One region of the Pseudomonas sp. B21-054 genome, then DNA from elsewhere that is predicted to be linked to it. Evidence: riboswitches for the same ligand, from Rfam matches in the RefSeq annotation. Region 1 holds a riboswitch; each other region holds the start of a gene.
What was found. Region 1 has a riboswitch for cobalamin ahead of cobW (cobalamin biosynthesis protein CobW). Riboswitches for the same ligand answer to the same signal wherever they lie in the genome.
Positions count from the first base shown of each region.

Region 2: it holds a riboswitch for cobalamin, as region 1 does, so the genes downstream of both, LOY70_RS24910 (ABC transporter substrate-binding protein) here and cobW (cobalamin biosynthesis protein CobW) in region 1, are expected to answer to the same signal.
Region 3: it holds a riboswitch for cobalamin, as region 1 does, so the genes downstream of both, cobO (cob(I)yrinic acid a,c-diamide adenosyltransferase) here and cobW (cobalamin biosynthesis protein CobW) in region 1, are expected to answer to the same signal.

Region 1 is NZ_CP087204.1:4,587,537-4,597,924, reverse strand. It holds gene metH (methionine synthase) at 1-1,541, opposite strand, end outside; gene LOY70_RS19800 (fatty acid cis/trans isomerase) at 1,697-3,988, shown strand; gene nfuA (Fe-S biogenesis protein NfuA) at 4,106-4,690, shown strand; gene cobM (precorrin-4 C(11)-methyltransferase) at 4,899-5,645, opposite strand; gene LOY70_RS19785 (cobalamin biosynthesis protein) at 5,722-6,126, opposite strand; gene LOY70_RS19780 (CbtA family protein) at 6,123-6,818, opposite strand; gene LOY70_RS19775 (CbtB domain-containing protein) at 6,830-7,018, opposite strand; cobalamin riboswitch at 7,119-7,354, opposite strand; cobalamin riboswitch at 7,533-7,748, shown strand; gene cobW (cobalamin biosynthesis protein CobW) at 7,846-8,910, shown strand; gene cobN (cobaltochelatase subunit CobN) at 8,914-10,388, shown strand, end outside.
Region 2 is NZ_CP087204.1:5,741,103-5,751,490, forward strand. It holds gene LOY70_RS24900 (hypothetical protein) at 512-1,099, opposite strand; gene LOY70_RS24905 (DUF3592 domain-containing protein) at 1,103-1,546, opposite strand; cobalamin riboswitch at 1,692-1,887, shown strand; gene LOY70_RS24910 (ABC transporter substrate-binding protein) at 2,027-3,040, shown strand; gene LOY70_RS24915 (FecCD family ABC transporter permease) at 3,049-4,053, shown strand; gene LOY70_RS24920 (ABC transporter ATP-binding protein) at 4,050-4,841, shown strand; gene LOY70_RS24925 (OsmC domain/YcaO domain-containing protein) at 4,891-7,116, opposite strand; gene metE (5-methyltetrahydropteroyltriglutamate--homocysteine S-methyltransferase) at 7,298-9,586, opposite strand; gene LOY70_RS24935 (sensor histidine kinase) at 9,737-10,388, opposite strand, start outside.
Region 3 is NZ_CP087204.1:5,193,698-5,204,085, reverse strand. It holds gene LOY70_RS22515 (C40 family peptidase) at 1-11, shown strand, start outside; gene LOY70_RS22510 (PQQ-dependent sugar dehydrogenase) at 193-1,503, opposite strand; gene LOY70_RS22505 (hypothetical protein) at 1,701-2,285, opposite strand; cobalamin riboswitch at 2,444-2,655, shown strand; gene cobO (cob(I)yrinic acid a,c-diamide adenosyltransferase) at 2,736-3,347, shown strand; gene LOY70_RS22495 (cobyrinate a,c-diamide synthase) at 3,359-4,738, shown strand; gene bluB (5,6-dimethylbenzimidazole synthase) at 4,735-5,385, shown strand; gene cbiB (adenosylcobinamide-phosphate synthase CbiB) at 5,382-6,290, shown strand; gene cobD (threonine-phosphate decarboxylase CobD) at 6,283-7,275, shown strand; gene LOY70_RS22475 (cobyric acid synthase) at 7,272-8,723, shown strand; gene cobU (bifunctional adenosylcobinamide kinase/adenosylcobinamide-phosphate guanylyltransferase) at 8,856-9,377, shown strand; gene cobT (nicotinate-nucleotide--dimethylbenzimidazole phosphoribosyltransferase) at 9,374-10,388, shown strand, end outside.

The DNA of each region.
Region 1 (10,388 bases):
TCATTGACCAGGATGTCGTAGGAGCGCTTGCAGATTTCCTTTTTGCGCGCCTCGGTGTCGGCCTGGCCGGCTTCGTCGAAGGCCATCACCACCACGGCGGCGCCGTAGCGTTTGCAAAGTTTGGCGTGATAGATGAACTGCTCGACGCCTTCCTTCATGCTGATGGAGTTGACGATGCCCTTGCCCTGGATGCACTTGAGGCCGGCTTCGATCACTTCCCATTTCGACGAGTCGATCATGATCGGCACGCGGGAGATGTCCGGTTCGCCGGCGATCAGATTGAGGAAGGTCACCATGGCCTTCTTCGAATCGAGCATGCCCTCGTCCATGTTGATGTCGATCACCTGGGCGCCGGCCTCGACCTGCTGCAGGGCCACTTCCAGGGCTTCGGTGTAGTTGTCTTCGCGGATCAACCGGGCGAACTTGGCGGAACCGGTGATGTTGGTCCGCTCGCCGACGTTGACGAACAGCGAGCTGCGATCGATGGTGAACGGTTCCAGGCCCGACAGGCGGCAAGCCCTCGGGATCTCCGGGATCTGGCGCGGCGCGTAGCCGGCCACGGCCTTGGCGATGGCTTCGATGTGTGCCGGGGTAGTGCCGCAGCAGCCGCCGACGATGTTCAGGAAGCCGCTCTGGGCGAATTCCTCGATGACTTGGGCGGTCTCGGCCGGCAATTCGTCGTATTCACCGAATTCGTTGGGCAGGCCGGCGTTCGGGTGGGCCGAGACGTGGGTGTTGGCCTTGTTCGACAGCTCTTCCAGGTACGGCCGCAGTTCGCTAGCGCCGAGGGCGCAGTTCAAACCCACGGAAATCGGCTTGGCGTGGGCCACGGAGTTCCAGAAGGCTTCGGTGGTCTGGCCGGAGAGGGTGCGGCCGGAGGCGTCGGTGATGGTGCCGGAGATCATGATCGGCAGTTCGACACCCAGCTCTTCGTAGACGCCCTGCACGGCGAAAATCGCCGCCTTGGCGTTCAGCGTGTCGAAAATGGTTTCGATCAGGATCAGGTCGGCGCCGCCTTCGATCAGGCCCTTGGTGGCCTCGGTGTAGTTCTCCACCAATTCATCGAAGGTCACGTTGCGGTAGCCGGGGTTGTTCACGTCCGGCGACAGCGAGCAGGTGCGGCTGGTCGGGCCGAGCACGCCGGCGACGAAGCGCGGCTTGTCCGGGGTTTCCAGGGTCTTGGCGTCGGCCACCTTGCGGGCCAGGCGCGCGCCTTCCAGGTTCAGCTCGTAGGCCAGGGCCTGCATGCCGTAGTCAGCCTGGGACACCTGGGTGGCGTTGAAGGTGTTGGTTTCCAGGATATCGGCGCCGGCATCCAGGTAGGCTTTTTCGATGGCGCCGATCACGTCCGGGCGGCTCAGTACCAGCAGGTCATTGTTGCCCTTGACGTCGCTCGGCCAGTCGGCAAAGCGCTTGCCCCGGTAGTCCTGCTCCTCGAGCTTGTAGCTCTGGATCATCGTGCCCATGCCGCCGTCGAGGATCAGGATGCGTTCCTTGAGGGCTTGCTGGAGAAGATAAAGGCGAGCGCTGCGATCGGACATAGGACTACCTGGGGAAAAGACCATTACGAAGGCCGGAATGATAACAAACCTGTACGGTATTTGATCATGGGTGGCTTTTGCATGAATGTTGCTCATGTTTGCATCGCGATGCTGGCCCGGTAGAATCGCCCAATTATCTCCTTGGGACCCGAGACATGCCGTACCGCGTCTTATTCGGCAGTCTGTTGCTGTCGTTTTCTTTTAGCGCAGCCGCCGGGAATCCCGCTCCGGCGATCTCTTATACCCGCGACATCCAACCGATCTTCACGGAAAAATGCGTGGCCTGCCACGCCTGCTACGACTCCGCTTGCCAGTTGAACCTGGGCAGTGGCGAAGGTGCGTCCCGGGGCGCGAGCAAACTGTCGGTGTACGACGGTGAGCGGCGCCAGGCCGCCGATCCGACCCGCTTGTTCTATGACGCCTCGGGCCCGCGGGCCTGGCAGCGCAAGGGCTTCTATTCGGTGCTCGATGCCCAGGGCAGCCAGGCGGCGTTGATGGCGCGGATGCTGGAGCTGGGGCACCGCACGCCGCTGCAACCCAACGCCAAGCTGCCGGAAGACATCGTGCTTGGGCTCAACCGTGACAACACCTGTCCAGTGCCGGGGCAGTTCGATGAATACGCCGCTGCGCATCCCCGCGAAGGCATGCCGCTGGCGGTCACCGGCCTGACCGACCCGCAATACCAGACCCTGCAGCGCTGGCTGGCCGCCGGCGCTCCCATTGATCAGCAGGCCCTGGCCCCGAGTGCTGCTGAAGCCTTGCAGGTGGTGCAATGGGAAAACCTGCTCAATGCCCCCGGGGCTCGGGAAAGCCTGGTGGGCCGCTGGTTGTTCGAGCATTGGTTCCTGGCGCACATCTATTTCAAGGACGGTGAATCGGGGCATTTCTTCCAATGGGTGCGGTCGCGCACGCCCACCGGCCAGCCGATTGACTTGATCAATACCCGCCGTCCGAACGACGACCCCGGCACCCGCGTGTATTACCGGCTCTGGCCAGTGCAAGGGGTGATCGTGCACAAGACCCACATCACCTACGGCTTGAGCGCGGCCAAGATGGCGCGGATCAAAAGCCTGTTCTACAGCGGCAATTGGCAGGTCAATGCATTGCCGGGCTACGGGCCGGAGCGCCGGGCCAATCCGTTTTCCACGTTCGAAGCGATCCCGGCCCAGGCCCGCTACCAGTTCATGCTCGATAACGCCGAGTACTTCGTGCGCACTTTCATCCGGGGCCCGGTGTGTCGGGGGCAGATCGCCACGGATGTGATCCGCGATAATTTCTGGGCGCTGTTCCAGGCCCCTGAGCATGACCTGTACATCACCGACCCGAACTACCGGGGCCAGGCCACGCCGTTATTGGCGATGCCGGGGCAGAACGACGATGTGGGCAGCGTCGTCAGCCTGTGGCTCGACTATCGCGACAAGCGCAACGCGTACGAAGCCTTGCGCCGCGACAGCTATGCCGATGTCCCGGCGCCAAGCTGGTCGACGCTGTGGGCGGGTAACGACAATGCGCTGTTGAGTATCTTCCGCCACTTCGACAGTGCCTCGGTCAGCAAAGGGCTGATCGGTGAAGTGCCGCAGACGATGTGGTTGTTCGATTTTCCGCTGCTGGAGCGGACCTATTATCAGTTGGCGGTGAATTTCGATGTATTCGGCAACGTGTCCCACCAGGCCCAGACCCGGCTGTACTTCGACCTGATCCGCAATGGCGCGGAGCAGAATTTCCTGCGCCTGATGCCGGCCGATTCCCGGGAGGATTACCTCAACGATTGGTATCAGTCCGGCGGCAAATTCAAGATGTGGCTGGATTACGAAGCCATCGACGATGACAAGCCGACCGCACTCAAGTTGGACGAACACGACCCTAAACGCGATTTCGCCCAGCAATTGCTGACCCGTTATGGCGAGCTGAACGCGCGGCCCGATCCGATCAACCGCTGCGACGGCGCCTATTGTTCCCGGCCGAACATCGACCCGACCCTGCAGAATGCCGAGCAGGCCCTCAGTCGCCTGGTGTCGCGACCGGCGGCGGGGCTCAGCGTCATCAATCAACTGCCGGAAGCGACCATGCTGCGCATCGAAACCGCCAGCGGTGGGCGCGAGATCTACAGCCTGTTGCGCAATCGCGCCCACAGTAACGTGGCGTTCCTGCTTGGCGAAGCGTTGCGTTACCAGCCCGGGCTGGACACCCTGACGGTGTATCCGGGCGTGATGAGCAGTTACCCGAACTTCATGTTCAACATTCCCGCCGGGCAAGTGCCGGCGTTTGTCGACGCCATGGAAAACGCCCAGGATGCGCCGGCATTCGAGCGAATCGTCGAGCGTTGGGGGATCCGTCGCAGCCACCCGCAGTTCTGGTACTACTTCCATGACCTGGACCGATACATCCAGGAAACGGAGCCTCTGGAAGCCGGTGTGCTGGATATGAATCGCTACCAGAACCTCTGATCGGGAGGCCCGGCGGCGAATCTGTGCCGCCGCCGACTGCTTTCCCGACAAAAATACTAGGACTTTGTCCGGCGCGATGATTGGCGTAAACTGCCGACAAGCCTGTGAGGAGTTCCCATGACCGCCATTACGATTACCGATGCCGCCCACGATTACCTGGCTGACCTGCTGTCCAAGCAGAACACCCCGGGTATCGGGATCCGCATCTTTATCACCCAGCCCGGCACCCAGTACGCAGAGACGTGCATTGCCTATTGCAAGCCGGGGGAAGAAAAACCCGAAGACACCGCGCTGGGGCTCAAGAGCTTCACCGCGTACATCGACTCGTTCAGCGAAGCGTTCCTGGATGATGCGGTGGTCGACTACGCCACCGACCGCATGGGCGGCCAACTGACCATCAAGGCGCCGAATGCCAAAGTGCCGATGGTCAACGCCGACAGCCCGGTCAACGAGCGCATCAATTATTACCTGCAAACCGAAATCAACCCGGGGCTGGCCAGCCACGGCGGCCAGGTTTCGCTGATCGACGTGGTGGAAGACGGCATCGCCGTGCTCCAGTTCGGCGGCGGCTGCCAGGGCTGCGGTCAGGCCGACGTGACCCTGAAGGAAGGCATCGAGCGCACCTTGCTCGAGCGTATTCCGGAGCTCAAGGGCGTACGCGACGTGACCGACCACACGCAGAAAGAAAACGCCTACTACTGATTGTGGCGAGGGGATTTATCCCCGTTGGGGCCGAGAAGGCCCCATCAAATTGTCTGACATACCGCCACAATAGTTTCAGCCGTCAGTCTGTACCCACCGCCCCTGTGGGAGCGAGCTTGCTCGCGATAGCGGTGGGTCAGTCTGCGATGATGTTGAATGTGCCGTCGTTATCGCGAGCAAGCTCGCTCCCACAGGGGATCGGATTGCGTCAGGGCCGGTAGAGATGCGCATGCCCGGCGCGGTACAGCGATGATTCGCTGAACACGTCATTGCCCAGCACACGCCCCACCAGGATCAGCGCCGTTCGGCGGAAACCCTTGGCCTGCACCTTCTCGGCAATATCAGCCAGCGTCCCCAGCACCCAGTCCTGATCCGGCCATGTCGCCCGGTGAATCACCGCGATCGGGCAATCCGCGCCGTAGTGGGGCAGCAGTTCACTGACGATTTTTTCCAGATGATTGACCCCCAAGTGAATCGCCATGGTCGCCCCGTGCTGCGCCAGGCTGGCAAATTCCTCCCCGGCGGGCATCGCGGTCTTGTCCGCGTAGCGGGTCAGGATCACGCTTTGGGAGACGTCGGGCAGGGTCAGTTCCGCACCCAGCAAGGCGGCGCAGGCTGAGGTCGCGGTCACGCCCGGGATGATCTCGAAGGGGATGTCCAGCGCCCGCAGGCATCGAATCTGCTCGCCGATGGCACCGTACAGACTCGGGTCGCCGGAATGCACCCGGGCCACGTCCTGGCCCTTGAGGTGCGCGGTTTTGATCAACTCGATGATTTGTTCCAAGTGCAGCTCGGCACTGTTGACCACCTGTTCGGCGTGATGGCCTTCAAGCACGGCCGCCGGCACCAGGGAGCCGGCATAGATGATTACCGCGCAATGGCGAATCAGCCGCTGGCCTTTGACGGTGATCAGTTCCGGGTCGCCGGGGCCGGCGCCGATGAAGTAAACGGTCATGACCGGCTCCTGTAGAAGTAAGTGGGCGTCGCCCAGATGAAGATCGCTCATGATCCTGAGGGCGAATTATCGGGATTTACGACACGAGCGCCAATGCCAACGTGACGCTGGGGGCCTTCTGGCGGGAAATCAGCAGGGTCGCGGGCTTCGTGCCTAACTGGTCGGCCAGGGCTAGGGCCGCGCTTTCGGCGACGCCGTAGCAGCCGGTGCGCTCGAAGGCGATTTCGGAGCGGTGACTGAGTCGATCCTGATAACCGGCCAACTGCTGGGCACTGAAGCAGGTCAGTGGCAACATCAATTGCTTGGTCAGTTCCAGCAGGCCCGGCTCGTCACACTTGAGATCGATGCTGGCCAGGGCCCGCACCTGATCAAGCGCAATGCCGTGGGCCAGCAGCGTCTGGTCGAGCAATGCCCGCAACGTGCTGGCCGGGCAACCGCGCTGGCAGCCGAGGCCGACCACCAGCATCGGCCCGTTGTTCATGCGTTGTGATGGGCTTGGCCGTCCCGGCGAAACAGCCAGGCGCTGATCAGGCCCAGGGCCAGCCAGAACGCGACGTTGGTCACTTGCGAGGCAATCTTGAATTGAGTTTCAAGCGCTTCTGGCGCCAGCATCGAATGGACTTCGGGTTGCGGCGCACCGATGACATGGGGCACCAGCAACGTCGCCACGCCGAGCAACTTGAGCAGCCAATGCTTGCCGAAGGCGATCAGCGCAATGCCCACCGCCGTGGACGCGGCGGTGCCGATCCACCACATCTGCCGCTGGGCCAGGTCGGCCGCTGCGGTGCCGGGCAATTCCGGCGGCAGGCCAAGGGTGGGTGCCAGGACGAAGGTGGCATAACCGGCCAGGCCCCAGAGCAGACCCTGGGAGGTGCGAGTCGGTGCGCGCAAGGTGTACAGGCCCGCCAGCATCAGGGCGAAACCCACCGCGACCACCAGGTTGCCACCGGTGGTGGACAGCACGCGCTGCCAGCCATCTTCCGGTTCCCAGGCCTCGGCATCATGGGTGTGGGCAACGCCGTCGGCGTGTTCATGGACTTCAGCGGTTGGGGCCTTCTCAAAGGTCTCGGCCTGCAGAATCAGCGGCGATACCCAGAAACTTTGCAGGAGGGTCAGCAGCAGGGCGGCCAGCAATCCGCTGAAACCGGCAGTCTGGGCGATACGCTTGATCATGTCGTCAGGTCTCAATGGCACGGAAATGCGGCGCTGTGACGGGTATCGTGGGCGGCGTTGTGCACCGCTTCGATGTGGGAGAAACCGGCGAAATAGACCAGGCCGGCACCCAGGATCGAAGCGAAGATCGCGGCGCTCAGGCGTTGGCTCAGGGTGGTGGTGCTGCTGGCGGTGCGGGCGGTGCTGCTGATGGTCGACATGGCGCTTCCCTCTGTTTTTGTTCCATGGGGGATGCGAGCGCAATGAGACCCCGGGCCAAAGACCGCCAAGGTTCGAACAGCGCCCGCCCACCGCGGGTTTGTTGATGCTTGAGTCATGGGCCGGTCTCCGGGCTCGCGAGGGGCAGAGGCTGGGCCTTGCCTGCAAGCGTCACCTTCCCATGGGCCCTTGTAGCAGGGCAGACACAGTGGCTCAGACGCTTCGCTCGCTTACCGTTGCGGGGGCAGCACCGGACTGACGTGGCCTTGAAGTAAAGCACACGATTCACCGGTTTCCCGTTTCACCCTGTGAAGGGCACCCGTAACTAGGCGCACAGGAGAGCATGGGCGGGGCGGGGCCGTCAATGCACAGGGGGCCGCTGCGCAGCCCATCGCGAGCAAGCTCGCTCCCACAGAGGGCTGCGGGATCCAATGTGGGAGCGAGCTTGCTCGCGATGGCGGCGGCAAGGACACCGCAGAACTTACTTGCGGACATTGACCCGTCTCCACACCCTGCGTAGCCTTGCGCCTTCGAGGTTCTTCGGCCTGCGCCGAAGCTAAGAAGGGAACGCGGTCCAAGCCGCGGCTGCCCCCGCAACTGTGAACGGTGATGTTTCTGCAAGGCCACTGTGCATACCCTTTTATCCGGGTTGCGCGGGAAGGCGCAGCAATTGCCAGTCGAATGACTGGCCCACCGTCAGCCAGGAGACCTGCCTCGACACAGATTCTCACTACAACCGGGCGGGGTGATCCGGTGGCGAAATCTTCCGCGCGCGCCTGTGCCAGCGGTTGTCGTCCCGTTTGCCCGCCACCTTGCCAAAGGGCATCCGATGAAAACACTGGCCAAACTCCCCGTCACCATCGTCACCGGTTTCCTCGGTTCGGGTAAAACCACCTTGTTGCGGCACATGCTCGACAACGCCCAGGGCCGGCGCATCGCCGTGATCGTCAACGAGTTTGGCGAACTGGGCATCGACGGCGAGATCCTCAAGCAGTGCTCCATCGGTTGCACCGAAGAAGAAGCCAACGGCCGCGTCTACGAACTGGCCAACGGCTGCCTGTGCTGCACGGTGCAGGAAGAGTTCTTCCCGGTAATGCGCGAGTTGGTGGCGCGGCGCGGCGACCTCGACCACATCCTCATCGAAACTTCCGGCCTGGCCCTGCCCAAGCCGCTGGTCCAGGCTTTCCAGTGGCCGGAAATCCGCAGCGCCTGCACCGTCGATGCGGTGATCACCGTGGTCGACAGCCCGGCCGTGGCCGCTGGCACTTTCGCAGCCTTCCCCGACCAGGTCGATGCCCAGCGCAAACTCGATCCGAACCTGGACCACGAATCACCGCTGCATGAGCTGTTCGCCGATCAGCTGGCCAGCGCCGACCTGGTAATCCTCAACAAAGCCGACCTGATCAGCCCTGAAGACCTGGCCAAGGTTCGCCTGGAAGTCGCCGAAGAGCTGCCGCCGGCGGTCAAGGTCATCGAAGCCAGCAGCGGTCGCCTGCCACTGGAAGTACTCATCGGCCTGGGCGCCGGCTCCGAAGAACACATCGACGGCCGCCATAGCCATCACGATCACCACCATGACGGCGACGATGACGACCACGATCATGACGCCTTCGATTCCATTTCCATCGAGCTGCCCCAGGCTGACGAGAGCCTGCTGCTGGACGCGCTGACGCAACTGGTGGTCCAGCACGGCGTGCTGCGGGTCAAGGGTTTCGCGGCGATCCCGAACAAACCGATGCGCCTGCTGATCCAAGGCGTTGGCACGCGATTCGACAAGCATTTCGACCGTCAGTGGGGCGCCGAGGAAGCGCGGGTGACCCGCCTGGTGCTGATCGGCCAGGCGCTGGACGCGGCGCTGCTTGAAGCGCAGTTGCGCGCAGCCCTCAGCGCCTAAGCCATGCACCTGCTCAGGACCCAGCCCGGCGGTTTCGTGTCGGATGACAACATTGCCGACCTGGGGCAAACCCCCGCCGAGCTGGTGATCCTGTGCAGCGGCGACTCCAGCCTGGCGCTGCTGGCCGAAGCGGCGAAGCAGTTGCCGGGTGATTATCCCGAGTTTCGCCTCGCCAACCCGATGCAGGTGCAGAACCACGCCTCGGTAGACCTGTACTTCGAAGACGTGCTGCGTCACGCCAAGGTCATTCTGTTGTCGCTGCACGGCGGCATTGGCTATTGGCGCTACGGCATCGAGCGCCTGATGGACCTGGCCGGGCGCGGGGTGACGCTGATCCTGGTGCCGGGGGATGATCGTCCGGACCCGGAACTCAGCGACCTGAGCAACGTGCCCTTCGAAGACCGCGACCGGCTCTGGCAGTTCTTGCGCCAGGGCGGACTGGGCAATGCCCTGGACCTGTTTCACAACCTGGGCAGCCAATGGTTCGGCCGCGATTATCCCTGGGCCGAACCACAAGTCCTGCCGCGCACGGCGATCTACCATCCCGGAAAAAGCAACGCCAGCCTCGACGATTGGCAAGCCGACTGGCAGGCCGGACAACCGGTGGCGGCGGTGTTGTTCTATCGCTCCCACTTGCAAGCGGCGAACACCGCATTCATCGACGTATTCTGCCAGCGCCTGCAAGCGGCGGGGCTCAACCCGTTGCCGATTGCCGTGGCGAGCCTCAAGGAGCCCGGTTGCCTGGCGCTGGTCGAAGACTGGCTGGATGCGGTGGAGGCCGGGGTGATCCTCAATACCACCGGCTTCGCTCAATCCAGCCCGGAGGCGCCGCATTTGCGGCCGTTCCGCCGCAACATCCCGGTGATCCAGGCGATCTGCGCCCAGGACAACGAACCGGGCTGGCGCGCCAGCGAGCAGGGCCTGGGCCCGCGAGACCTGGCGATGCACATTGCCTTGCCGGAGCTGGACGGGCGGATCATCAGCCGCCCCATCAGTTTCAAGGACCTGGCCTGGCGCAGTGAGCGCAGCCAGAGCGACGTGGTCTGCTATCGGGCCGTGCCGGAACGCATGGATTTCGTCGCCGAACTGGCCCGGCGCTGGACAACATTGGCGCGTTTGCCCAACGCAGAAAAACGTGTGGCATTGATTCTCGCCAACTACCCGACCCGGGACGGTCGCATCGGCAATGGCGTCGGCCTGGACACCCCGGCGGCGGCGTTGAACATCCTGCGGGCCATGCAGGCCGAGGGCTATCCACTGCCGGCCGAACTGCCGGCGAGCGGCACTGCGCTGATCCAGCAGTTGCTCGGCGGCGTCAGTAACGACCTGGACAGCCTCGACCTGCGTCCGTGTCACCAGAGCCTGGCCCTCGATGCCTACCTGGCCATGTTCGACGCGCTGCCCGAGGCCAATCGCCAAGCGGTGCTGGAGCGCTGGGGCACGCCCGAGAACGATCCGATGTTCCGCGACGGTCGCCT
Region 2 (10,388 bases), 1.2 Mb from region 1:
GAGCTTGCTCGCGATGAGGCCAGCCCGTTCAACATCTTCATCGACAGTGACATCGCCTTCGCGAGCAAGCCCGCTCCCACAGGAGAAGCGCGGTCCCCATCAAGAACCAGGTCGGCTATAAGGCCGCCTCGCGGTGGACGTTGATCTCGGCGCCCCGTTAACCACGCTGGCCGAACGCAGGCATTGTGGAGTGGGCATCCCGGCATGGATGCCGGGATAGCCGCGCTGGGCCATGGATGGCCCTTCGCGGCGGGCCCACGGAGCAATGCCGGAGAGAGGGCATGCCGAGCCTAGGCGAGGCACCGAGTGGTGGGGCTAAAGCGTTTTGCTTACTTTTGCGCTTCTCAAAAGTGAGCCGCCGTAAGGGCGGAACCATAAGTAGCCGTTACCGCAGAAACGGATATACACACAAACCAAAAAATCCAAAACAAGCCCCAAAAAAACAGCGCTTCCCCTCAGGAAGAAGCACAGTTTTTTCTAATCGGCACCATGGCCTCGCCCGACAATCCGACTAGAACAGATAGCCTATGTAAATCGCAGCGCCACCACCGGCCTGCAAGCCAGCGTTCATCCCGGCCATGACCACCGCCCCCTTGGCCGACTTCGCCAACCGCTGGTTGACCAAGGTAGAAGCGATGAGCGAGGTCGCCGGGTTGGCACTCAGTGCCATCGACAACGCCAGCAACTTGGGATCAAGCCCGAACAACAGCGCCGTGGCCGAACCACCGATTCCCAGGCCCACCCCTACTTCGGTGTACATGCAAGGCCCGGTGATGTCATCACTGGTCAGGTCGCGACTGACCAACGCATCGCTGACAAACACCTTGCCGGTGCTGGGAAAAGCCTCCGCGGCCCCCGCTCCACCGACGCTCTTCCCCTTGATCTGGATATTGATCTTGCCGAAACGCGGCAGCCGCGCGCCAAATCCGACACCCACCCCGACGCCGCCGTAGCGGTAGCTGATGTCCTCGCCCTCGGGCGAACGCAGGATGATCGAACCGCCACTGCCCGCCACCATGACCACAGTCAGGCCACCGCCGCTGGCGGTCTGATACTGCCAGCGACTTTCGTTGACCGGGATCGGGATGTTGTTGCTCATACCTTAAAGTCCTTTATGTGAATGAACCGCACCGCGACCGCGCTGCCGGATAGCCTTTGCCAGACCGACAAGCGTGAACACCAGACCGATAAGCCCCAGGACTCCGGAAGTGCCCCACAGCGCGGCCGAGTCATCGACGATGGCGCTGTTGGCCGGCTGCTCGGGCAGGTAATGCACCCGCACCGGCTGACCCTGCTGATAGCCGAAGATGAAGCCGCCCTGGGGGTAGGAGATTTTTTCACCACTGCTCGTGGTGAAGGCGATTTCAGGATGCGAACCGCCGGCATTCAAGTGGCTGACGATGCCATCGGCGGTCTGTGCGCTGTCGAGAAACTCGCGTCGCTCAAGCGTGAGATTGATGGCAATGCTCAACAAGCCGATACCAATCAGGGCGAACAGCAGGCCCAGCAATATCTTCCCGATGTGTGATGGGGTGTCGTTGGCCATGGCTTGTCTCAGTGTTCGTCCGTGAAGAGGGCCGTCAGGATAGCAAGAAGCGGCACGATGCCGCATCTTCAGAAAATCATTCCCGCAATCGTACGACGCCAGGAGAAGGCCTCTTAGCGGTGAGTGGTGATAAACACCCTGATCGACTACCATGCCGACCGTCGGTTCCCCCACGGGACTAATAGGGAATCCGAGATGCCTCGCACGGCATCAAACGGAACTGCCCCCGCAACTGTAGGTGCTGAGCCTGCTCCTCAATGGCCACTGGGATCACCCCGGGAAGGCTGGAGCCAGGCGCTGACGCATCAGTCAGGAGACCTGCCGGCCAAGTCTATCACTAACCGGCGGGGTGTCCGGGAAGGACATCCTTGCGCTGCTCGTCACTGGGCCGATCGGCACTTCAGTGCTTTAGCGGCAGCGTTCAACGATGTGTTTCCAGTCCGTCCCCTGCCCCGTGTACGGTCAACTGGAGATTGCATCATGCTGCTGCCCCGCCTTGCTCCCCTCGTCATTGCCCTGGGTGTGCCGAGCCTCGCCCATGCGGCCCCGACTCACTATCCCCTGACCCTCGAGAATTGCGGCAGCACGCTGACCTTTGAGCAATCACCCAGCCGTGCCGTGACCATCGGCCAGGCCGGCACTGAAATGCTCTATGCCATGGGGTTGAGCGACAAGGTGGTCGGCACTTCGCTCTGGTTCAACGATGTGCAGATGAAATACCAGGCGCAGAACGACAAGATCGAACGCCTGGCCGATAACGAGCCGAGCTTCGAGGGGGTGATCGGCAAACGTCCGCAGCTGGTGGTGGCGGAACTGGAATGGACGGTCGGACCGCAAGGCGTGGTCGGTACCCGCCAGCAGTTTCACGAACTGAAGATCCCGACCTACTTGATGCCCTCCGATTGCGAGGCCAAGGATAATCTGGTCGGTGCGGATGGCACGCGGCTGGAGGCGTTTCGCATCGACAGCATCTACAAGAGCATCAGCCAGCTGGCTGAAATCTTCGACGTACAAGAGCGCGGCCAGCAGTTGAACGCTCAACTCAAGGACAGCCTGGCGAAGTCTATCGCTACGGTGCAGGCCAAGGATCTGAAGCAGACGAGCGCGCTGTTCTGGTTCTCCAGCGCCAGTCTGGATATCGATCCCTATGTGGCTGGGCACAAGGGCGTTCCTGACTTCATGCTCAGTACCCTGGGCGTGCGCAACGTGATCGAGTCCGACGAGGAATGGCCGACTGTCGGCTGGGAAACCATCGCCAAGGCCAACCCGACCTTCCTGGTCATTGCCCGCATGGACCGCCGACGCTTTCCGGCTGACGACCATGAAAAGAAGCTGCAATTCCTGCGCAGTGACCCGGTGACCCGCAATATGGACGCGGTGAAAAACAACCGCATCATCATTCTCGATGCGATGGCCATGCAAGCCAGCATCACGATGTTCGACGGCCTGGAAACCCTCGCAACGGCCATCAGCGGCTACGACCTGCCGAAATGACTTCGACGCTGATTCGAACGTTGCTGGCATTGGTCACGCTGCTCCTGGCGGTGATTGCCGGTGTGACCATCGGTGAAACGAGCATTGAGCCTAGTGTGGTGTTCCAGGTGTTGGCCAATAAACTGTGGGCCGCCGGTTATGCCCTCGACCCGATAGATGAAGGCATCGTCTGGAACTACCGCCTGACCCGTGCGCTGGTAGCGGCGGCTTGCGGTGCGGGCCTGGCGACCTGCGGGGTGATCTTGCAATCGCTATTGCGTAACCCGTTGGCCGATCCTTACCTGCTCGGCATCTCCGCCGGCGCCTCGACAGGCGCGGTACTGGTGGCGCTGCTGGGCATTGGCGCGGGGCTGATTTCGTTGTCGGTCGGGGCCTTTATCGGGGCCGTTGCCGCGTTCGCCTTGGTCGTTTTGCTGGCCCGTGCCAGCCGCTCACCCGCTGGCACCGGGCAGATCATCCTGGCCGGGATTGCCGGCTCGCAGTTGTTCAATGCGCTCACCGCGTTTCTGATTACCAAGTCCGCCAGCTCCGAACAAGCTCGCGGCATCATGTTCTGGTTGCTGGGAAATCTCAGTGGGGTCCGTTGGCCGTCGGTGTGGCTGTCGGTGCCCGTGGCATTGATCGGTCTTGCGGTGTGCCTGTGGCATCGGCGGGCGCTGGACGCCTTTACCTTTGGCGCCGACTCGGCCGCCTCCCTTGGCATTCCGGTACGCCGGGTGCAATTTCTGCTGATCAGTTGCGCGGCACTGGTGACAGCGGTGATGGTATCGATCGTTGGCTCCATCGGTTTCGTCGGGTTGGTCATTCCCCATGCCGTGCGTTTGTTGCTGGGTACCCGGCATGCGCGCTTGTTGCCGGCGAGTGCGCTGGGTGGCGCGGTGTTTCTGATCGCCGCCGACGTCTTCTCGCGAACGCTGATCAAAGGCCAAGTGATCCCGGTCGGCGTCATCACGGCATTGGTGGGCGCTCCAGTGTTCGCGTTGATCCTGATCGGTCGGAGAAATGCCCGATGAATGCCGTCACCTCTGTCATTGGCGAATCCGTGCTGAGTTGTTCCGGCCTCGGGTTCCATGTGCGCGACGCCGAGCTGTTGCACGATATCCACCTGGACATCCGTCGGGGCGAAACCCTGGGCCTCGTCGGGCCCAACGGTTCGGGAAAATCCACACTGCTCAAACTGCTGGCGGGCGTGCGTACGCCCAGCCGGGGCGACATTCAGCTCAACAACCAGCCCCTCAAGACGCTGGCACGGCGAACCGTCGCGCAGACCCTGGCCGTGGTTGAGCAACAGGCCGACACACTGGATGCGATCAGCGTGTTCGACGCCGTTGCGTTGGGCCGAACGCCATGGTTATCGGCCTTGAGTCCGTGGTCACACGAAGACGCGGCCATCGTCCAGCAGGCGCTGTGGGACGTCGATGCGGCGCACTTGAAAAACCGCACCTGGCACAGTCTGTCCGGCGGTGAACGCCAACGTGTTCACATCGCTCGGGCCCTGGCCCAACGTCCGCAGATTCTATTGCTGGACGAACCGACCAATCACTTGGATATCCAGCATCAGCTCGCCATTCTAAAAGTGGTGCAAGCGCTACCTGTCACGACGGTCATCGCCCTGCATGACCTGAACCAGGCGTTGACCTGTGACCGCCTGGCGGTACTGGAACGGGGTCGGCTGGTGGCCCTCGGCAAACCTCTCGAGGTACTGACCCCGCAACGCTTGCAGGATACGTTCGGCGTGCACGCCCATTACCTGATCGACCCTTTCGACGGTGCGCAGATCCTGCGATTTCGTTCCGTTTGAGTGAATCTCAGGGTTCGGAAAAAACCGAACCCCAGGCAAGTGCAGGGATTCAGCCAAGCGACGGGGCGAGCCCGGAAGATAAAGCCGACACATTGGCCCGCGCCGCGTGCAGTTTTTTGTAGCTGTCGATCAGGCGCAGGTGTCTATCGAGGCCCTCCAGTTTCATGCTGGTCGGCGTCAAGCCATGGAAGCGTACGCTGCCGTCCACCGAGCCGATCGCGGCATCCATCCGTTCGTTGCCAAACATCCGGCGGAAATTGGCCTCGTAGTCTTCCAGTTCCAGGTCTTCGTCCAGCTTCATCTCCAGCACCACATTCACGGCCTGGTAGAACAACCCGCGCTCCACCGTGTTGTCGTTGTACTGCAAGAAGGTTTCCACCGCTTCCTTCGCCTCTTCGAACTGCTGCAAGGCCAGATAGATCAGCAGCTTCAACTCCAGGATCGTTAGCTGGCCCCAAGCCGTGTTGTCATCGAACTCGATGCCGATCAAGGTGGTGATGTCGGTGTAGTCGTCCAGCTCGCTTTCCACCAGACGCTCGACCAGCGCTTGCAGTTCGTCTTCGTCCAGGCGATGCAGATTCAGGATGTCGGCGCGGAAAAACAGCGCTTTGTTGGTGTTATCCCAGACCAGATCGTCCACGGGATAGATTTCCGAATAGCCCGGCACCAGGATACGGCACGCTTTCGCGCCGATGTGCTCGTAGACCGCCATGTACACTTGCTTGCCCATGCCTTCGAGAATGCCGAACAAGGTCGCGGCTTCCTCGGCATTCGAGTTTTCACCCTGGCCGGAGAAGTCCCACTCCACGAACTCGTAATCTGACTTGGCGCTGAAAAAACGCCACGACACCACGCCGCTGGAGTCGATGAAGTGCTCGACGAAGTTATTCGGCTCGGTCACCGCATGACCTTCGAACGTCGGCTGGGGCAAGTCGTTGAGGCCTTCGAAACTGCGGCCCTGCAACAATTCGGTCAGGCTGCGTTCCAGCGCCACTTCCAGGCTCGGGTGTGCGCCGAACGAGGCAAACACACCGCCGGTCCGCGGGTTCATCAACGTGACGCACATCACCGGGAATTCGCCCCCCAGGGAGGCATCCTTCACCAGGACGGGGAACCCCTGCTCTTCCAGCGCCTGAATACCGGCCATTATCCCCGGGTACTTCGCCAGCACGTTGGCCGGTACATCGGGCAGTGCAAATTCACCTTCGATGATCTCGCGTTTGACCGCACGCTCGAAAATCTCCGACAGACACTGCACCTGAGCTTCGGCCAGGGTGTTACCCGCACTCATGCCATTGCTCAGGAACAGGTTTTCAATCAGGTTGGACGGAAAATACACCACCTCGCCGTCCGACTGGCGCACGTACGGCAGCGAGCAGATGCCGCGCTCTTCATTACCCGAATTGGTGTCGATCAGGTGGGAGCCGCGCAGTTCGCCGTCGCGGTTGTAGATTTTCAGGCAGTACTCGTCGAGGATTTCCGCCGGCAGCGCATCTTTACGGCCAGGCTTGAACCAGCGTTCGTCCGGGTAATGCACAAACGCCGCATTGGCGATGTCTTCGCCCCAGAACTGATCGTTGTAGAAAAAGTTGCAGTTGAGCCGCTCGATAAACTCGCCCAACGCCGACGCCAGTGCGCTCTCTTTGGTCGCACCCTTGCCATTGGTAAAACACATCGGCGAGTGGGCGTCGCGAATATGCAGAGACCACACATTGGGCACGATATTGCGCCACGAAGCGATCTCGATCTTCATGCCCAGGTCCGCCAGAATGCCCGACATATTGGCGATGGTTTGCTCCAGCGGCAGGTCCTTGCCGGCGATATAGGTGCCGGTTTGGGAAACCGAATTGGGCATCAGCAATGCCTGGGCATCGGCGTCGAGGTTTTCCACCTCTTCAATGACAAACTCAGGCCCGGCTTGCACGACCTTCTTCACCGTGCAACGGTCGATGGAACGCAAAATGCCTTGGCGGTCTTTGTCGCTGATATCTGCCGGGAGCTCGACCTGGATCTTGAAGATCTGGTTGTAGCGATTTTCCGGATCGACAATATTGTTCTGCGACAGGCGAATGTTATCGGTGGGAATATTGCGCGTCTGGCAATACAACTTCACAAAGTAAGCCGCGCACAACGCCGATGAAGCCAAAAAGTAATCGAACGGCCCGGGGGCCGAGCCATCGCCTTTGTAGCGGATAGGTTGATCGGCCACCACCGTAAAGTCATCAAACTTGGCTTCAAGTCGAAGGTTGTCGAGAAAGTTGACCTTGATTTCCATACGGGATTACCAGAATAGCGAGCAAAAAATAGGCGGCCATTATCCGCCTTTTCAATCGGAAGTCTTGTGCTTTAGCCCGCCATCGCCAAGCGGGTTGCCCTCACGCGCCATGCCTGGTGCTCAATGAAAAAAAACCGAAGCACAGTGAAGGGCTTCGGTTGGGTGTCATGCCGCTAAAGCATCAAGCCAATTCTTTACGCAGACGCCGTGCCGCGCTGACCATGTGCACCAGCGCCGCTTCGGTTTCCTGCCAGCCACGGGTTTTCAGGCCGCAGTCGGGATTGACCCATAGACGCTCGGCGGGAATACGCTTGGCGGCTTTACGCAACAAGTTGGCCATTTCCGAGGCATCCGGAACCCGTGGCGAATGGATGTCGTAGACTCCGGGGCCTATGTCATTCGGGTAGTCGAAGGCCTCGAACGCATCCAGCAATTCCATGTCCGAACGCGAAGTCTCGATGGTGATGACGTCGGCATCCATGTCCGCGATGGACTTGATGACGTCGTTGAACTCGCTGTAGCACATGTGTGTATGGATCTGCGTTTCGTCACGCACGCCAGATGCGCTCAGGCGGAACGCCTCCACTGCCCAGTCCAGGTAAGCCTGCCATTGCGCCCGGCGCAGAGGCAGACCTTCGCGGAACGCTGCTTCGTCGATCTGCACGATCTTGATGCCGGCCGTTTCCAGGTCGAGCACTTCATCTCGCAGGGCCAAGGCCAGTTGTCGGGCCTGGACTTTGCGCGATACATCTTCGCGCGGGAACGACCACATCAGCATGGTCACCGGCCCGGTCAGCATGCCTTTCATGACCTTGTCAGTCAGGCCTTGCGCATAGCGAATCCACTCCACCGTCATGGCTTTCGGACGACTCAGGTCACCGACAATCACCGCGGGCTTGACACAACGCGAACCGTAGCTTTGCACCCAACCGAAACGGGTGAACGCATAGCCGTCCAGTTGCTCGGCGAAGTATTCGACCATGTCGTTACGCTCGGCTTCGCCGTGTACCAGCACATCCAGCCCCAAGCGTTCCTGGACCAGGACCGCGTGACGGATCTCACTGTGCATCGCGTCGGTGTATTGCGCTTCGCTCAACTTGCCTTGTTTAAACGACTGGCGAGCGAGGCGAATAGAGGCGGTTTGCGGGAACGATCCGATGGTGGTGGTCGGGAATAACGGCAGGTTCAAACCCGCGCGTTGCTTCTCGATTCGTTGGGCAAACAGGGAATGGCGCTGGCTGTCCCTGGCGGTGATCGCGGCAACACGCGCCTGCACAGCCGGCTTATGAATACGTGGCGAGGCCGCACGGTCAGCCTGGACGGCGCGACTTTGTGCCAGTGCCTGAAGCACCTTCGCAGCTTCCGGCTCATTCACGGCCTGGGCCAGCACCGCGACTTCTTCGCACTTCTGCACGGCAAAGGCCAGCCAGCTTTTCAGTTCGGTATCGAGCTTATCTTCACGGTCCAGGTCGACCGGGCTGTGCAACAACGAGCAGGACGGTGCGACCCACAAGCGATCACCCAGACGCTCATTGGCATGTTGCAGCGTGGCCAATGCGGCTTCCAGGTCGCAACGCCATACGTTACGGCCGTTGACCAAGCCCAGCGACAGCACTTTGTAGGCGGGCAGGCGATCCAGAATCGTCGGGTACTGTTCCGGGGCACGCACCAGGTCGATGTGCAAACCATCGACCGGCAGGTTGGCGGCCAGGCCCAGGTTCTCCTCCAGACCACCGAAGTAGGTGGCGACCAGCTTTTTCAACGGATCACGCTGAATCAAGTTGTAGGCACGCTCAAAAGCGTTTTTCCATTCTTGCGGCAGATCGAGGACCAGGATCGGCTCGTCGATTTGCACCCACTCGACGCCCTGTGCGGCCAGGCGCTGGAAGATCTGGCCGTACAGCGGTAGCAGACGATCCAGCAGTTCAAGCTTGTCGAAGTCGGCCCCCTTGGCCTTGCCCAGCCACAGGTAAGTCAGCGGACCAATGATCACTGGCTTGACGGTGTGACCCAGTGCCAGGGCTTCTTCGACTTCTTCGAACAGTTGATCCCAGCCGAGCTGGAACTGCTGGTCCGCGCTGAATTCAGGGACGAGGTAATGGTAGTTCGTGTCGAACCACTTGGTCATTTCCTGGGCATGCGCACCGCCACAGCAGCTGTCGCTGACGCCGCGCGCCATGCCGAACAGGGTGTGCAACGAAGCCTGGCCATCCGCTGGACGGAAGCGCTCAGGGATCACACCGAACATCAGGGAATGGGTGAGGACCTGGTCATACCAGGCAAAGTCGCCGACCGGCAACAGCTCAATGCCAGCGTTCTTCTGCAAGTCCCAGTGGGTTTTGCGCAGCTCACGACCAACGGCACGCAAACCCTCTTCGTTTAGCTCGCCCTTCCAGAAAGCCTCTTGTGCTTTCTTCAGTTCGCGGTCGCGGCCAATGCGCGGAAATCCAAGGGAATGGGCCAATGCCATGACAAATATCTCCAATGTGCTTGATTGGCGCCATTGTCGACAGTTACCACCTAGTGAGACAAACTCAATTTAATCCTGATGATCACAAGTTTCCTTCATGATCATAAAGTCGATACTCGCCACATGAAAACTCGTTTAGCCGCTATGGGCTCAGGTGGTTTGACTCACCAACGGCAACCTCACCACGAACTCGCTCCCCTGACCATCGCCCGCGCTCTTGCCAATCACCGTGCCACCGTGGCTTTCGACCAATTCGCGCACCACCGTCAGGCCAATGCCCAGGCCCGCACCGTTGAAACCGATGGCGTGAACGTCCTGCACAAACGGCTCGAAGATGAACGGCAGCGCCTTGGCCGAGATGCCTATGCCGGTATCGCGGATGCTTATTTCCACTGCGTCGACTTCGACGGTGACCGAAAGTGTGACGGTCCCGCCTGCGGGGGTGTACTTGGCCGCGTTGCCCAACAGATTGCCGAGAACCTGCGCGAGCCGTACCGGATCGCCGTTCATCGACAAGACGCACTCCGGCAGTTTGGCGCTGAAGTGCAAATCCCCAGAGATCATGACCGGCCCAAAAATCTCCATGGCCTCATGAATGACCTGAAGCATATCGACCCTGTGACAATCGAGGCGAAGCTTGCCGGTCTTGACGCGAGAGACGTCAAGCAAGTCTTCGATTAATCGGGACATGTGCCGCACTTGGCCTTCAATTAACTTCTGCATGCGGGGTAGCTCCTCACTGGGCACCCGCACCAGTCGACCGGCAATCATCCTGATGGGGTTCAGCGGGTTGCGCAGCTCA
Region 3 (10,388 bases), 610 kb from region 1:
GTAATCCCTGATGCGAAGGTTCAGGCCCGCGCAAATCTGTGGCGAGGGGATTTATCCCCGTTGGGCTGCGCAGCAGCCCTAAAGCCTGAAATCCCTAGTTTTCAGGCCGATCGCATCCAAACCGCTATCTTAGGGGCTGCTTCGCAGCCCAGCGGGGATAAATCCCCTCGCCACAAGAGAGTGTGACCAGCACTATCTGGCAGACACCCGCCAAATCTTGTTCCCCACATCATCAGCCACCAACAACCCACCCTGTTTATCGATCACCACGCCCACCGGCCGGCCCAGGGCTTTTTCGTCGGCGTTCAGGAAGCCGGTGAGCACATCCACGGGTTGTCCCACCGGTTTGCCGCCGGTGAACGGTACAAAAATTACCTTATAACCACTGTGGGGCTTACGGTTCCAGGAGCCGTGCTGCCCGACGAAAGCTCCTTCGGTAAACGGCGCGGGCAAGCGGCTGCCTTCGGCGAAGGTCAGGCCCAGCGAGGCGGTGTGAGGGCCGACAGCGTAGTCCGGGGCGATGGCCTTGGCCACCAGGGCCGGGTTCTGCGGCTCGACCCGGACATCGACGTGCTGCCCGTAGTAGCTGTAGGGCCAGCCATAGAACGCGCCGTCCTTGACCGAAGTAATGTAGTCCGGCACCAGGTCGCTGCCGATCTCATCCCGTTCGTTCACTGCCGTCCATAGGGCGCCGCTGCGGGGTTCCCAGGCCAGGCCGTTGGGGTTGCGCAGGCCCGAGGCAAAGATACGGTGGCTACCGCTGGCGCGGTCCACTTCCCAGATGGCGGCGCGGCCCTCTTCGGCCTCCATGCCGTTTTCCGCGACGTTGCTGTTCGAGCCAGTGGTGACGTACAGCTTGCTGCCGTCGCGGCTGGCAATCACGTTCTTGGTCCAGTGATGGTTGAGCGTGCCGCCCGGCAAGTTGACGACCTTGGTTGGCTGCGCCTTGATCTGCGTGTCACCGTCCTTGTACGGGAAGCGGATCAGTCGGTCGGTGTCGGCCACATACAGGTCATTGCCCACCAAAGTCATGCCGAACGGTGAATTGAGATTTTCCAGGAACACCGTACGGGTTTCGGCGATGCCGTCGTGATTGGCGTCGCGCAACAGCGTGATGCGATTGGGGCTGGGCACGCCGGCACCGGCGCGGCCCATGACCTTTTTCATCACCCAGCCACGAATGCCCTTGCCATCGTCCGGCTTGGGCGGGGCGTTGGTTTCGGCCACCAGCACATCGCCGTTGGGCAACACGTAGAGCCAGCGCGGGTGATCCAGCCCTTCGGCGAACGCGCCCACCTGCAGGCCCTGGGCCGGGGTGGGCTTGGTGCCGTCCGGCCAGCCGATTGCTTCGGCGATGTTGACGGTAGGGACCAGGGTCTTGTTCGGTTCAGGCAGTTTCGGTGCAGGTCCGGTGCCGTCGGACACTTGCAGCGTGGAAGACTCGCCACAAGCGACAAGCCCGGCGGCAAGGGCGACGATCAGAAGGTGTGGTGGCTTGAGCATGCTGGCTTCCCTATGAGTGCATGTAGTTACTCATAGAGAAGCGTAGACGCGCGATGGTTCAACTGCGGGTAGGCCAGTCTGCCAGGCAAAACCTTGTGGGAGCGAGCTTGCTCGCGATGGCGGCGTGACAGTCAAGATTGATGTTGCCAGGTGCACCGCTCTCGCGAGCAAGCTCGCTCCCACAGTTCTTGAATGAGTCAGCCGTGGGTCTGTTTGAACAGCACGGCGATGCCGGGGTGATAGAAGCCGGCTTCATTACGCAACTTGCGGTAGGCGTAAGGAAAATACCAGGCCACGGCGCAGGTATTTTCCTTCTGCAGGTCGTCGATCATGTCCTGCAGTTCTTCGGGCGTAGCGCTCTGCTGGGCTTTTTGCGGCGAGACGAACAGGCAGCCCAGCTTCAGGTCGCTGGCGTAGCTGATGCGCTTGGCATCGCTGGTGGCTTCCGACAGCGGTTGGGTCAGGTTCAGGTTGTTGACCTTGGGCCAGCGTTGGGTGGCCTGGATGAAGGCGCGCTCCTCGGTACTGGCGATAAGCAGATCGGCGCAGACGTTGCGTTCGCCTTCTTCGTTCTGCTTGCGGGTCGGCGCGTTCTGCAGCGTGACCATCTCGGCCATCCAGGCGGCCGCCGACAGCAAGCTGAGGTTGGCTCGTTCATCGAACCAGTAAGGCGTGTCGTTATCTCCGCGCACGGCGTTGTAGCGGTCGATACAGTCAAACCAACGTTCCAGCACCGGGCGCAGGAACTCCAGTTTTGGATTGCTGATGATCATGCCTTGCATGTCTTGCCCTCTTGTTCTTGTGATATCGGGGTGTAATGTCGCTTTGATATCACTTCCCGTAGCGTGACACAAGATTGACGTCATTCCATTGATCCCGGCCAATAACCAGTGCTGGGCCCGTGGCGGCTTTAATTGACGCTCCACCCCCAACCCTCTAACCTTCGCCGCTTGTTTCAGGTGCTCTGTGACTTGAGTTCGACAGAGTGAAACAGGGAAGCCGGTGAGTGCACACGAACCCGGCGCTGCCCCCGCAACGGTAAATGAGTCAAGGTTGCCTACAGGCCACTGTGTCCATGGACATGGGAAGGCGCGCAACCCGGCATCGCGCCGCTCATGAGCCCGGAGACCGGCCTGATTCAACCAACGGCATCACGGTGGGCGATGCCAGGCTTGCTGCCGTCTTTTTTTGTGCCCCGCCCGCCGTTATCCAATCCCAACGGAGAGCTCCCCATGACCGACACCCCTGATCGCGACGAACGCCACTTGGCGCGCATGCTGCGCAAGAAAGCCGTGATCGACGAGCGCATCGCCAACTCGCCGAACGAGTGTGGCTTGCTGCTGGTGCTGACCGGCAACGGCAAGGGCAAGAGCAGCTCGGCGTTCGGTATGCTCGCCCGGGCCATGGGGCATGGCATGCAATGCGGCGTGGTGCAATTCATCAAGGGCCGCAACAGCACCGGCGAAGAATTGTTTTTCCGCCGCTTTCCGGAACAGGTGCGCTTTCACGTCATGGGCGAAGGCTTCACCTGGGAAACCCAGGACCGCCAGCGCGACATCGCCGCCGCCGAAGCCGCCTGGGCGGTATCGCGCCAATTACTCAGCGATCCCTCCATTGGCCTGGTGGTGCTCGATGAACTCAACATCGCCCTCAAGCACGGCTATCTCGACCTCGATCAGGTCCTCAGCGATCTGCAAGCACGCCCGCCGATGCAACACGTGGTGGTGACCGGTCGCGGCGCCAAGCCGGAAATGATCGAGCTGGCCGACACCGTCACCGAGATGGGCATGATCAAGCACGCGTTCCAGGCCGGTATCAAGGCGCAGAAAGGCGTCGAACTGTGAGCGACGCCGTCATGTCGTGCCGCCACTGCCCAGCGGTGTTGATCGCCGCCCCGGCCTCGGGGCAAGGCAAGACCACCGTTACCGCCGCCCTGGCCCGCTTGCATCGCAACCAGGGGCGCAAGGTGCGCGTCTTCAAGTGCGGCCCGGACTTCCTCGATCCGATGATCCTCGAGCGTGCCAGCGGCGCGCCGGTCTATCAGTTGGACATGTGGATGGTTGGCGAGCAGGAAAGTCGTCGGTTGTTGTGGGAAGCCGCCGCCGAAGCGGACCTGATCCTGATCGAAGGAGTGATGGGGTTGTTCGACGGCACTCCGTCCAGCGCTGACCTGGCCCGGCATTTTGGCGTGCCAGTGCTGGCGGTGATCGATGGCACGGCCATGGCCCAGACCTTCGGCGCCCTGGCCCTGGGCTTGGCGCGTTATCAGCCGGACTTGCCGTTCGCTGGCGTATTGGCTAACCGGGTAGGCACCTTGCGCCACGCGCAGTTGCTCGAAGGCAGCCTGACCGAAGGCCTGCGTTGGTATGGCGCGCTGTCCCGGGAAACCGGCATTGAATTACCCAGTCGCCACCTCGGGCTGGTCCAGGCCAGCGAGTTGAACGACCTCGACCTGCGCCTCGATGCGGCGGCCGAGGCCCTGGCTGGCAGTTGCGAAGTGGCACTGCCGCCAGCGGTCGAATTCGCCGCGCCCGAGGTGATCAATCCGCCGCCATGGCTCGACGGTGTGCGCATCGCCGTGGCTCGGGACGAAGCGTTTGCCTTCACCTATGGCGCGAGCCTGGATCTGCTGCGGGCCATGGGCGCGCAGTTGAGCTTTTTTTCGCCAATCCATGACACTGCGCTGCCCGAAGCGGACAGTCTTTACCTGCCCGGCGGTTATCCGGAGCTGCACCACGTAGCGCTGGCCCGGAACGCGCCGATGCTGGCGGCGATCCGAGCTCACCATGCAGCCGGTAAACCGTTGCTGGCCGAATGCGGTGGCATGCTGTATCTGCTGGATTCGTTGACCGACGTCGAGGGCACCCGCGCCGAACTGCTGGGCTTGCTGGCCGGTGAGGCGCAGATGCAAAAGCGCTTGGCGGCCCTGGCCCTGCAAGCGGTGGATTTGCCGGAAGGCACCCTGCGTGGGCACACCTATCATCATTCGCTGACCAGCACCGAGGTTGAGCCGATTGCCCGTGGCCATAGCCCTAATGGCGGACGCGGTGCGGAGGCGGTTTTCCGGCAAGGGCGAATGACGGCTTCTTATGTGCACTTTTATTTTCCGTCTAATCCCAGGGCGATTGCCGCGCTGTTTGCGCCTGATCTTGAGGCCGCCTTCGCGAGCAGGCTCGCTCCCACATTTGATCACCTAAACCCTGTGGGAGCGGGCTTGCTCGCGAAAAGACCATGACCGACAACGCCTTCCCCCAGGCCGAACGCGATGCGGTCTACCGCGCCATCGCCGAGCGCCGTGACATGCGCCACTTCAGCGGCGGCACGGTGGAACCGGCCTTGCTGCGCCGGCTGCTGGAAGCCGCGCACCAGGCACCCAGCGTGGGCCTGATGCAACCCTGGCGGTTTATCCGCATCAGCGATCGCGCCTTGCGCGGGAATATCCAGCAGTTGGTGGAAGAAGAACGCATCCGCACCGCCGAGGCCCTTGGCGAGCGCAGCGATGAATTCATGACGCTCAAGGTCGAAGGCATCAATGACTGCGCCGAAGTGCTGGTGGCGGCGTTGATGGAGGATCGCGAGCGGCACATCTTCGGCCGTCGGACCTTGCCGGAAATGGACCTGGCCTCACTGTCCTGCGCGATCCAGAACCTGTGGCTGGCCGCTCGCGTTGAAGGGCTGGGGATGGGCTGGGTGTCATTGTTCGAGCCCCAGGCCCTGGCCGATCTGCTGGGTCTACCCGCCAGTGCCAAGCCGCTGGCGATACTCTGCCTGGGCCCGGTCGAGGGGTTTTACCCGGCGCCGATGCTCGCCCTGGAAGGTTGGGCGCAGCCGCGTTCGCTGAATGAATTGCTCTATGAAAATCATTGGGGAGTGAGTCCATGAGCGTGGCGTTGCTCAGTGTCGCCGCAGTGGCACTGGATGCGCTGCTGGGCGAGCCCCGGCGCTGGCATCCGCTGGTGGCGTTCGGCGGTTTTGCCGAGCGGATCGAACAACGCTTCAACTCCGGTGGGCGCGGCTGGCGCAGCCATGGGGTGACGGCGTGGATCATCGTTGTACTGCCGCTGACCCTGCTGGCCACGGCCCTGTCTTGGGCGCCCATGGTTGGCTGGCTGGTGGATATCCTCGCGCTGTACTGCGCCCTCGGCCTGCGCAGCCTCGGGGAACATGTCGAGCCGGTGGCGCGGGCGCTGCGCAGTGGCGATCTGGACGAAGCGCGCCTGCGTGTCGGCTACCTGGTCAGCCGCGAGACTCGGGAACTCGACGAAACCGCCGTGGCCCGCGCCGCCACCGAGTCGGTGCTGGAGAACGGCAGCGATGCGGTGTTCGCCGCGCTGTTCTGGTTCGCCGTGGCCGGTGCGCCCGGTGTGGTGTTGTACCGCCTGAGCAATACCCTCGACGCCATGTGGGGCTATCGCAACGAGCGCTTCGAGCGCTTCGGCTGGGCGGCGGCAAGGATCGATGATGTGCTCAACTACATTCCCGCGCGCCTGGTGGCGTTGACCTACGCACTGCTCGGCAAGACCCGCCTGGCGCTCAAATGCTGGCGCACCCAGGGTCCGACCTGGGACAGCCCCAATGCCGGACCGGTCATGGCCGCCGGTGCCGGTGCGCTGGGCGTCGAGTTGGGCGGGGCGGCGGTTTATCACGGCGAATTGCACCAGCGTCCAGCCCTGGGCGAAGGCGTGCCAGCGAGCGCGGACTCCATTGATCGCGGCTGGCAATTGGTCCAGCGCGGCGTATGGTTATGGCTGCTGATTCTCTGCCTGGGAGCTGAGTTTTATGCTTGAGCACGGTGGACGCCTGCGTAACGCGGCCCGGCAATACGGGATCGCCGAGGGTGACTGGCTCGATTTGTCCAGCGGCCTCGCGCCCTGGCCGTTCGACGTCCCAGCGATTCCACTGCGGGCCTGGGCACGCCTGCCGGAAACCGATGACGGTTTGGAACAGGCCGCCTGCGACTATTACGGTGCGTTGGATGTGCTGCCGGTGGCCGGTTCGCAAATGGCCATCCAACTGTTGCCGCGCCTGCGTCGGGTCGGCAAGGTCGGCGTCTTGTCGCCGTGTTACGCCGAGCACGCCGAAGCCTGGCGCCGCGCCGGCTACATCGTGCGTGAAGTGCTGGAAGCGGAAGTGGATTTCTTCCTCGACAGCCTTGATGTGCTGGTGGTGGTCAACCCGAACAACCCCACGGGCCTGAGCCTGGATCCCGAGTGCTTGCTGGATTGGCACGCGCGCCTGGCTCAGCGCGGTGGCTGGCTGGTGGTGGATGAGGCGTTCATGGACATCACGCCGCACCTGAGCCTGGCGGCGCACGCCCATCAGGTCGGGCTGATCGTGCTGCGTTCGTTCGGCAAGTTCTTTGGCCTGGCCGGGGTGCGCCTGGGGTTTGTCTTGGCCGAGCGCCACCTGCTCAAGTTGCTTGCAGAGCAGGTCGGGCCATGGGCCGTCAGCGGACCGACCCGGGTGGTGGGCGAGGCGTGCCTGTTGGACACCGCTGCCCATGTCCGCCAGCGACAACGCTGCGAAGCCACCAGCCAACGCCTCGCGCTGATGCTCGAACGCCATGGCTTCACGCCCCAGGGTGGCTGCGGCTTGTTCCAATGGTTGGTCACCGAGCATGCCGTGGGCCTTCACGATTTCATGGCCCATCGCGGCATTCTCTTGCGGCTGTTCGTGAACACCAGCAGCCTGCGCTTCGGACTTCCGGCCGATGACGCCGAGTTCTTGCGTCTTGAACAGGCTTTCGAGGCCTACACCAAGGACATTCAATGACCACAGTGATGGTGCAGGGCACCACGTCCGATGCCGGCAAAAGTACCCTGGTCACCGCGTTGTGCCGCTGGGTCCGACGCCAGGGTGTCAGCGTGGCGCCGTTCAAGCCGCAGAACATGGCGCTCAACAGCGCCGTGACCGCTGACGGCGGCGAAATCGGCCGCGCCCAGGCGGTGCAGGCCCAGGCCGCCGGCCTCGAACCGCATACCGACATGAACCCGGTGCTGCTCAAGCCCAACAGCGACACGGGCGCCCAGGTGATCATCCAGGGGCGCGCCGTCACCACCATGAACGCCGTGGCCTATCACGATTACAAAGCCATCGCGATGCAAGCGGTGCTGGCTTCCCATGCCCGCTTGAGTGCGGCGTATCCGGTGGTGATGGTGGAGGGCGCGGGCTCGCCGGCGGAGATCAATCTGCGTGCCGGTGACATCGCCAACATGGGCTTTGCCGAGGCGGTGGACTGCCCGGTGCTGCTGATCGCCGATATCAATCGCGGCGGGGTCTTTGCCCATCTCGTCGGCACCCTGGAGCTGCTTTCGCCCAGCGAGCAGGCGCGGGTCAAGGGTTTCATCATCAATCGTTTTCGCGGCGACATCGCCTTGCTGCAACCGGGCCTGGATTGGCTGGAGGCGCGCACCGGCAAACCGGTGGTGGGCGTGTTGCCCTACGTGATGGACCTGCACCTGGAAGCCGAGGATGGCCTCGACCAGCGCCAGGCTGCCAAGGCCGAACAGGTGCTCAAGGTAGTGGTGCCGGTGTTGCCGCGCATCAGCAACCACACCGATTTCGATCCGCTGCGCCTGCATCCGCAGGTCGACCTGCAATTCATCGGCCCTGGCCAAGCCATCCCGCCGGCCGACCTGATCATCCTGCCCGGTTCGAAAAGCGTGCGCAGCGACCTGGCCTACCTGCGCACCAACGGCTGGGAAAGCGCCCTCCAACGGCACCTGCGCTACGGTGGCAAGCTGCTGGGCATCTGCGGCGGTTTGCAGATGCTCGGCCAGCACGTCCACGACCCGCTGGGGCTGGAAGGCGCGGCGGGCTCCAGCGCCGGGTTGGGCCTGCTGGCCTTTGAAACGACGCTGGAACACGAGAAACAACTGCGCAATGTCCGTGGGCGATTGGCTTTGGAAGAGGCTGAAGTCAGCGGTTATGAGATTCATGCGGGCGTGACCTCCGGCCCGGCCCTGGAACACGCGGCGGTGTACCTGGAAGACGGCCGTTGCGACGGTGCGCAAAGTCTTGATGGACAGATATTCGGCACCTATCTGCACGGGCTGTTCGAGTCTCCACAAGCCAGCAGTGCGTTGTTGCGTTGGGCCGGGTTGCAGGATGTGCAGGCGGTGGATTACCACGGCTTGCGCGAGCGGGACATCGAGCGGTTGGCGGATCTGGTGGAGCGGCATTTGGATACTGGGGTGTTGCGTGAACTCTGTGGGATTTGAGTGGCTATACCGGCCTCATCGCGAGCAAGCTCGCTCCCACAGTTGATCGACTGTGTACATAAATCCCCCTGTGGGAGCGAGCTTGCTCGCGATGGCGCCAGTCGCCACACCGCCAAATAAAGGTAATGACTCATGCTACAACTGATCCTCGGCGGCGCCCGCTCCGGCAAAAGCCGCCTGGCGGAAAAGCTCGCGGTCGAAACAGGCTTGCCAGTGACCTACATCGCCACCAGCCAATCCCTGGACGGTGAGATGAACGCACGAATCGCCCAGCACCGCGCCCGTCGTCCAGACGAATGGGCGCTGGTGGAAGAACCCTTGGCCCTGGCCCGGGTGCTGCGGGAAAACGCTGCCCCCGGACAATGCCTGCTGGTGGATTGCCTGACCCTGTGGCTGACCAACCTGCTGATGCTCGACGACTCCGAGCGGTTGAACGCAGAACGCGATGCACTGCTGGACTGCCTCGCCGCGCTGCCCGGGGAGATCATTTTTGTCAGCAACGAGACCGGAATGGGTGTCGTGCCGCTGGGCGAGTTGACTCGCCGTTATGTCGATGAAGCCGGTTGGCTGCATCAAGCCTTGGCCGAACGGTGTCAGCGCGTCGTGCTGACCGTCGCCGGCCTGCCCCTGACTCTCAAAGGTACTGCGTTATGAATCACCGTTGGTGGCTGGACCCGTGCAAGCCCCTCGATACCCAGGCCCTGGAACAGGCCGCGGCCCGTCAGCAACAACTGACCAAGCCGGCCGGCTCCCTGGGGCGGCTGGAGTCGGTGGCGGTGCAACTGGCGGGGCTGCAAGGGCAGGTCAAGCCGAGCCTGGATCACGTATGGATCGCGATTTTCGCTGGCGATCATGGCGTGGTGGCGGAGGGCGTATCGGCCTTTCCCCAGGAAGTGACCGGGCAGATGCTGCTCAACTTCGTCAGCGGCGGCGCGGCCATCAGCGTCCTGGCGCGGCAACTGGGTGCATCTCTGGAAGTGGTGGACCTGGGCACTGTGACGCCTGCGCTGGACCTGCCTGGCGTGCGGCATCTGCGCATCGGCCCCGGCACGGCGAATTTCGTTCACGGCCCGGCGATGACCGTGGCCCAGGGCGAGCAGGCCCTGCAAGCCGGCCGCGAGAGCATGCTGCGTGCTGTCGCGGCCGGGACGCACTTGTTCATCGGCGGCGAGATGGGCATCGGCAACACCACGGCGGCCAGCGCCCTGGCCTGTGCCTTGCTCGAATGCCCGGTGGCGCATCTGGTTGGCCCGGGCACCGGCCTGGACGCAGCGGGTGTCAGCCACAAGGCCCAAGTGATCGAACGGGCCCTGGCGCTGCACGCAGCCCAACGCAACGACCCGTTGCAGGCCCTGTTCAACCTCGGCGGTTTTGAAATCGCCGCGTTGGCCGGCGCTTACCTGGCCTGTGCCCAGCAGGGCGTCGCCGTGCTGGTGGACGGATTTATCTGCAGCGTTGCGGCCCTGGTGGCGGTGCGCCTCAATCCTGAATGCCGGCCATGGTTGCTGTTCGGCCATCGCGGCGCCGAGCCGGGCCATCGCCACGTGCTCGAAACCCTCGGCGCCGAACCGCTGCTGGAGCTCGGCCTGCGCCTGGGCGAGGGCAGTGGCGCGGCGCTGGCGGTGCCGCTGTTGCGCCTGGCCTGTGACCTTCACGGGCAAATGG